One region of the Saliniradius amylolyticus genome, then DNA from elsewhere that is predicted to be linked to it. Evidence: predicted binding sites of a transcription regulator. Region 1 holds the regulator's gene; each other region holds the start of a gene.
What was found. The regulator FNR, encoded in region 1, switches genes on or off when oxygen is low (the NO sensors DNR and NnrR bind a similar motif). The targets are predictions, from matches to a motif close to TTGATCTAGATCAA.
Positions count from the first base shown of each region.

Region 2: HMF8227_RS03250 (glutamate-cysteine ligase family protein) is a predicted target of FNR. The motif match lies at 1,298-1,311, and genes of this name have one in related genera.
Region 3: HMF8227_RS01925 (YgaP family membrane protein) is a predicted target of FNR. The motif match lies at 1,376-1,389, and genes of this name have one in related genera.

Region 1 covers NZ_CP029347.1:1,571,192-1,573,392, reverse strand. Annotated here, with positions in the region: gene uspE (universal stress protein UspE) at 1-172, opposite strand, end outside; gene fnr (fumarate/nitrate reduction transcriptional regulator Fnr) at 513-1,259, opposite strand; gene HMF8227_RS07375 (sulfite exporter TauE/SafE family protein) at 1,295-1,966, opposite strand; gene ccoS (cbb3-type cytochrome oxidase assembly protein CcoS) at 1,950-2,141, opposite strand; gene HMF8227_RS07365 (heavy metal translocating P-type ATPase) at 2,138-2,201, opposite strand, start outside.
Region 2 covers NZ_CP029347.1:670,264-672,464, reverse strand. Annotated here, with positions in the region: gene HMF8227_RS03250 (glutamate-cysteine ligase family protein) at 1-1,223, opposite strand, end outside; gene HMF8227_RS15015 (hypothetical protein) at 1,424-1,615, opposite strand; gene HMF8227_RS15225 (hypothetical protein) at 1,794-1,925, shown strand; gene HMF8227_RS03240 (M48 family metallopeptidase) at 2,012-2,201, opposite strand, start outside.
Region 3 covers NZ_CP029347.1:380,180-382,380, forward strand. Annotated here, with positions in the region: gene HMF8227_RS01915 (hypothetical protein) at 1-538, opposite strand, end outside; gene HMF8227_RS01920 (hypothetical protein) at 745-936, shown strand; gene HMF8227_RS01925 (YgaP family membrane protein) at 1,073-1,288, opposite strand; gene HMF8227_RS01930 (MalY/PatB family protein) at 1,460-2,201, shown strand, end outside.

The DNA of each region.
Region 1 (2,201 bases):
CTCGTTCTTCCACCGACAGCATGGTGGTCATCTCGTAAGAAAAGTCATAAATGGTCAAAAAGGCGGTGATGTCCGCCCCGGTTTTCTTGGCCAGCTCGACCGCTCGGTTTAGTGCCTTTTGCTGCTCGACAGTCGGGTCGACCACCACCAAAATATTATTGAAATCCAGCATCCTTTAAATACCTTACTCAGCTAATAGCAAGTTAAACAACTGGCATTAAGTGTATGTTCAAAAGGGAGTTTTCGCCAATAGTCTGAATTTGCGGTGGATCAAGCCTGAGAGCTTTAAGAACGGCGTCGCCATGGTGATTGGGCGTGTTCTTTGCGGGCAAGGGCGGAGGAGAAATTCAGAGGCGCCGTAAGCGGGAAAGTGATTTCAACCAAGCAAGCGCGAATGCCAGAACACCGTTCTGTATCTTACGGTGACAAGCCGCACTGACTGCGCTAAATGCAGCTGAGTGGCTCTTACGGCATCAAAAAAGATGATTAAAGGGGTAAAAAACCCCTTAACACTAGGACGCTTGTGTATTGGGGTTTTTCAGCGCCGCCACGTTCTCAACACTCTGTTCCAGTCGCCGTGGGTCCAGCAAGGTAATAAGCTTGCCATCCACCTGGATCAAGCCTTCCTGCTGGAAGCGAGTTAGCAGGCGACTGATGGTTTCTACCGTCAACCCCAGGAAGTTACCAATCTCGGCACGGGTCATGGTCAGTCTGAATTCCTTTGCCGAAAAGCCTCGTTCGCCATAGCGTCGACCCAGCTGTGACAGGAAGAAAGCCAACCGTTGAGTGGCGGTACGTTTATTCAGTAACAGGAACATCTCCTGATCGGCGAAAATCTCCTGGCTCATCATGCGCATTACCTGCTGGCGCAATCGCGGTAGATCGCCACTGAGGTTCTCCAGCGTGGAGTAGGGGATTTCACAAACCATGGCGGTCTCTAACGCCATAGCCGTACTGCGGTGGGCACTATTTTGAATGGCATCAAAACCCACCACATCGCCGGGAAGATGAAAGCCAATAATCTGTTCTTCACCATCGGGAGTGACAGTATAGGTTTTGAAGGTCCCGGTTCGCACCGCGTATAAGTTAGTCAGCGGGTCACCCGATTGAAACAGGGTGTCGTTTTTCTGGAATGGGCGTTTACGCTGAATAATATCATCCAGCTTGGCCATTTCGTTTTCACTTAACGAGAAGGGCAAACAGAGTTGACTGAAGCTACAGTTCTGACAGTGAATGGTACCGCTGGAAAACTTGGACATACCGGATTTTATACCTTGATATTATTCTTTCCACACTATATCGAATCTAGCCAGGGCTTTAAAAGTACCCACAAAGAAAAAATTACTAATATCAGGGCTAAGGTCGAACGTACCCACCGAAATCCTAGCCATTGCCGAAGTTGCTGACCGAGTGTTCCCAGCGCAATGAGTGTCGGTAGCGTACCGAGTCCGAAAAGCAGCATAATTTGGGCGCCTTGAATAGCGGAACCAGAAGCGACCGACCAACTTAAGGTGGAATATACCAATCCACAGGGAAGCCATCCCCAGACTAACCCATAGGGCAAGGCAGCCAGCGGTGAGCGAAATGGCAACAAAGACTTAGACAGCGGGGCAATGTGCCGCCAGACTCTGCCTCCCAGCCGTTCTAAATACGTCAGTCCTCGCCACCAGTTGCCCAAGTACAGACCCATGGCCAACAGTAATAAACCACTTATGGTATTAAGAATATAAGGTCCCAGAGGAAGATGCGCGCCCGCGGTGCTACCTAAGGCGCCCGCTAAGGTGCCTGCCAGGGTGTAGCTGGCAATCCGGCCGACGTTGTAACCAAGCACGTAGGGCCAGTGGGAACGGCCCCGGGGAATCGCGTAACTGAGTGCACCGACCACGCCGCCACACATACCGATGCAGTGTATACCGCCGGCTAAACCGATAAGAAGCGCCGATAGCAGGCTAATCTCTGGGGCCATCGTCGTTCGGTTTGCGCTTTGATTGAGAGGGTGTGTCGTCTTCGTCAAATAGGATGCTCGAGCCGTGACGCTCCAGATCGTCGAACTGACCGCTCTTTACTGCCCAGAAAAATACCATCACGGCTACGGCTACCAGCAGTATTGCCAGAGGAATCAACACATAGATAATGCTCATCGGGTCGAGTCTCCTGTTAACAGACGAACCGAGTTAACCACCACAATGATGGAACTGGCA
Region 2 (2,201 bases), 900 kb from region 1:
ATACTCAGTTGAGCCGGTAAAATCTTCCGCACCGGCGACTCACTCACTCCATGTTGTTTTAGTCTGGGCCACAGGATGTTTGCAGAGAGTCCGTCTTTTGCCGCCCGATAAAAGTTGTACTCGGCGTACCGGAAAGGAATGGCGGGCAGCAATCCGCGGATTTTTTCGGCGTAGGCCACCGTCAGCCCGGTCAGAAAGGCGGCGTTCGCCATCATATCGGTCAGAGTCGGGCCAGACGGCAGCGCACGGAATTCGATTCTGAGGTGCCCGTCTGCGGAGGCGTCGAACACCGCTCTGTTCCAAGACCACACCGTACCATGATGCAAACACAGCTCGGCGAACGCTGCAGAATCCGGAAAAACATAGGGGATCAGGGGCGGGTACAGTGACACATTCTGGGCAAATAACTCCCAGGCGCTGTGATGCACCCAGCCATGGCCAAAACTCACCCGGGCCGGTTGCCGCCAACTGCTATTTTTTGTGTCCCGGTCATCAATGCATTGTTTAAACAAGGCGATACGCGTTTCTTGCCACAGCCGTTTGCCCAAAAATGTGGGCGAATTGCCTGAAACCGCCATCACCAAAGGCGTTACCAGCTGGGCGGCATTGTAGTAATCGGCAAACCGCCCCGCCGGCACCTTCAGATGCACCTGAAAAGAAGTGTTGGCTCCCTCCAGCGTGAGTTCATCGGACTGCATCTTCAGCGATTCGGCAGCATTGATATCCAGGCTGAATGCGCCGGTTTTGTCTCCGGTCAGGCTATTAGTTAATGCCCGGTAGCGCGGCAGATCGGTCATGTACTCCCGGCTCAAATCACTGCGGCTTAGGGTGGGCAAAATCCCGATCGAGACGATACGGGCATCGAATGCTGCAGCATCGGCCTTTAATCGGGTTAAGACCGCAGCCAACTCTTTCTGCATCGTCGTAAACGGTGTGCCAGAAGCCGACACTGGCGAAAGGTTAATCTCAAGATTAAAACGGTTCAGCTCTTCGGTGAGCAGAGGGCTTTGCATGGCGTCTAACAGCTCGGTATTCAGCGCAGCCGGACAGCCATCCTTGTCAATAATATACAGCTCGACTTCAGCGCCCAGACTCGCCGGACCGGAGGAAAACCCAGGCCGCTCCAGTCGCTCTTTCAATGCGCCAAGCTGGGCGTCCAGCTTGTTACAGAACTGCACTTCATCCTCGTGACTGAAGGTGTCTCTGTCTATCTCCCGACCCATTTATTTATCCCATGTGCAAAGACATAAGTCATACCATCAGGGATAAGTATAGTCAGAGCGGCGGATTGGCACCTTTGTGCTGGATCAACGGGTGGATGAACAATGATGGCGGCCAACCCTGAGTGTTATTCCCGGGATCTGAAGTTGATGATTCAGGTCACATAGCCTGGCGTTGTGCCGCCTTCATTATTACTGAACGGTCAGGGCTTACGTTCAATTGCGGGAATGTCGAAATACTTATCCGGCGAAGTCGCTTTGATCTCCGCCAGCTTGCGGTTGCGAGCCCGACGCTCTGACACCGTCTCATCAAACACCCGCTGGTGCTCCTGTTCAATCATCGCCTGGATCGCTTCCTGGCTTAGAAACTCCAGTAGCCGTAATGCCTGTAACAAGCCCTCGACCCGATGCTTAGGTTGTTAAAGATAAATATTCATAATGCGAACTGGCGTGATGAGGAACAATGGGGTTGCAGCGAAAAACGTGCTCACCGAAGACGCTCATTCAATAGAAAACTTCATGAAAGCGACCAGCATTAAACTAGGGTACAACGTGCCATACACAGAATTTAGGATGGTGTCGGATAAAACTCTGCGGGACATCGAAAAAGGCAATACCGACCCGCGCCTGTCGGTGGTCAATAAGCTGCTCAGGCCCGGCGGCTTTCAGCTATCGGCGAGGAGGGTTAAAGCGACGGTGTTGTGATTTATTTTGATACGACTCTTTTTATCAGTCGAGCTGTTGCAAAATGCAAGACTTGACCCCGTTACCCCTCCTTAGGCCGGGTCCGGCTAGCGTTCAGCTAGCCGCTCAATACGTTCGGCAACCTCAGGATGGGTGCTGAGCCAGCTTACCGGGTTTGATGGCTCACTCTGGCTCAGGCGTTTAAGGGCTGAAATCAAACTGCTTGCCGTGCCGCGATGCCGGATAAGGGCGCGTGCGGCAAAATCATCGGCCTGGCGCTCGAACTGACGGGAATAG
Region 3 (2,201 bases), 1.2 Mb from region 1:
TAAGCTGTTGCTGTACCTGTTTTTGGCCTTTGTCTAACTGGCTGAGGCTAGCCTGCATGCCATCGTCGGCTTTTTCCAGCTTAGCCAAGCTCTGCATCAGCTTGCTATTAAGCTCTTTGATCTCCGACTGGTTGCGCCGCCATGCTGAGGCCCAGAGTTTGTCCATCTCTGTCCATAAGGTGTCGGTTTTGTCTTTTACCTGCTTAAGCTCATCACGGATGGCATAGGCGGATTGACCAAACTCTTCGTCGGTGGCGGAGATCTGCTGCTGTAACTCGTCCAGTCGCTGCTGGGTCTGCGTCAAGGCCTGTTGCTGTTGCTGGTTAATCGAATACAGCCAGCCAGAAAAGCCGAGACTGATGAGCACCAAAATTAAGCTGATGATAGCAACTTTTGAGCTGCCACCGGAAGGGGACGGTTGATCGCTGTCGAGATTGCCCGATGGCGGTGGTGAGCCGCTGGGACGGCGGCGAAATACGTCCAGATCATCCTGGTCTAAGCGTATTTGAGGTTCTTTCTTGTCGTCTTGTTGGCTCATAAGCTTAAAGTGGTTGGTTAACTCATCCTAGAGTGCCACAAAATGACAACAAATTTGAGCCCTACGGAGGAGTAATTTCATAATTGAGTTTCAGTGGCGTTATGCACCGTAAATAGGCTGGGTTTTTGATCTACCGCACTCTGATTTTAATTTTGTTTAGGGCATAATACGGCTCTGGATTTGTTGAACGTGGGTTAAGGTGAATTATGGGCAATTGGATTGACGCTATCGTCTTTGGTGTGGCGCTGGTTGCGTTTGCATTGGGTTTGGCCAGTATCATCATGGCGGGTGTAGGCCCCTCTGAGTCGGGACAGGCGGCGATGAAGAACAAAGTCGAATATGGTTTTTTCGGTGTCACCGGGCTGGTGCTTTGCGTGCTGTTTCTCTACGCACTGTAATTGACTGAATTACAATAGAGCAATACAAAAGCCGCAGTATCAGACGCTGTAATGTAAGAACGCCCCTGGTTGTTATGGGCGGCTTGACGGCCAGTCTGAGCTTTGCGGCTTTTTTTGTTGTTAAGGGGGTAGAGAATTAATGCGCCACCTTATGGTAAGTATCCACCCCGAGTAGTTTGTACAGCGGGCAAACACCCACCGACACACTGACCCAAAGTGCGGCACCAACGGCGACGAAAATCAGATTTACCGCGGTCGGAAAAATTTGCTCAACGGCCAGTGCTAACAGGACGCAAGCCACCATGGAGCGAATAGCGCTGTCTAATACACCAACATTATCTCGTTCTTTCATCGTCACTCTCCTTTTTTGGGATAGTGATAGTTTGACTCACAACAGGAAAATGACTTTGATGCTGGTCAAATTCGGCTGTGTCATAAGTTGTTCCAGATCAAGGTTGTGCGCGGGCTGAAAAGCGCTCTATAGTGTGGCCTTTAATCGGCATTGAATCGAAAAAGGTACGCCATGACAGAACACTTTGACCAGGAAATCGACCGCACGCGCCATTATTCTTTTAAATGGGAAAAATATCGCGGTCAGGATGTGTTGCCTATGTGGGTGGCGGATACCGAGTTTCGTTGCGCGGAGCCGATACTTCAGGCTCTGAGGGAGCGAGTCGACCATGGTCTTCTCGGTTATACCTTGCCGAACCAATATGAGCCCGGCAAAGAGGCCGTTATACGTTGGCTGAAGAAACAGCATGGCTGGCAGGTTGAGCCGGATTGGATTGTCTGGAACCCTGGTGTGTGCCCGGCTTTTAATGTCGCTTGTCAGGCCTATGCTGAGCCGGGTGATAAGGTTCTGGTTCAGACTCCTAACTATCCGCCCTTGTTGGCGGCGCCAGGGTTTAACCAAATGCAGCGGGTGGAAGTGAACACGGTCGAGCAAGATGGTCGGTGGATGATCGATCTAGAGCAGCTGGAAAAGGAAGCCGCCGATCCCAAGGCCAAACTGCTGATCCTGTGTAACCCAATGAACCCGGTAGGAACGGTGCTGACCGAGTCCGAGCTCAAGCAAGTCGCCAGTATTTGTGAACGCAACAATGTGGTGCTTTGCTCCGATGAAGTGCACTGCGATCTGGTTTTGGACGAGCAGGCAACACATATTCCGGCCGGTAAGCTGGATGCCCTGTCAGAGCGTTCGGTAACGCTTATGGCGGCCAGCAAGACCTTTAATATTGCCGGCCTTGGTACCTCATTTGCCATTA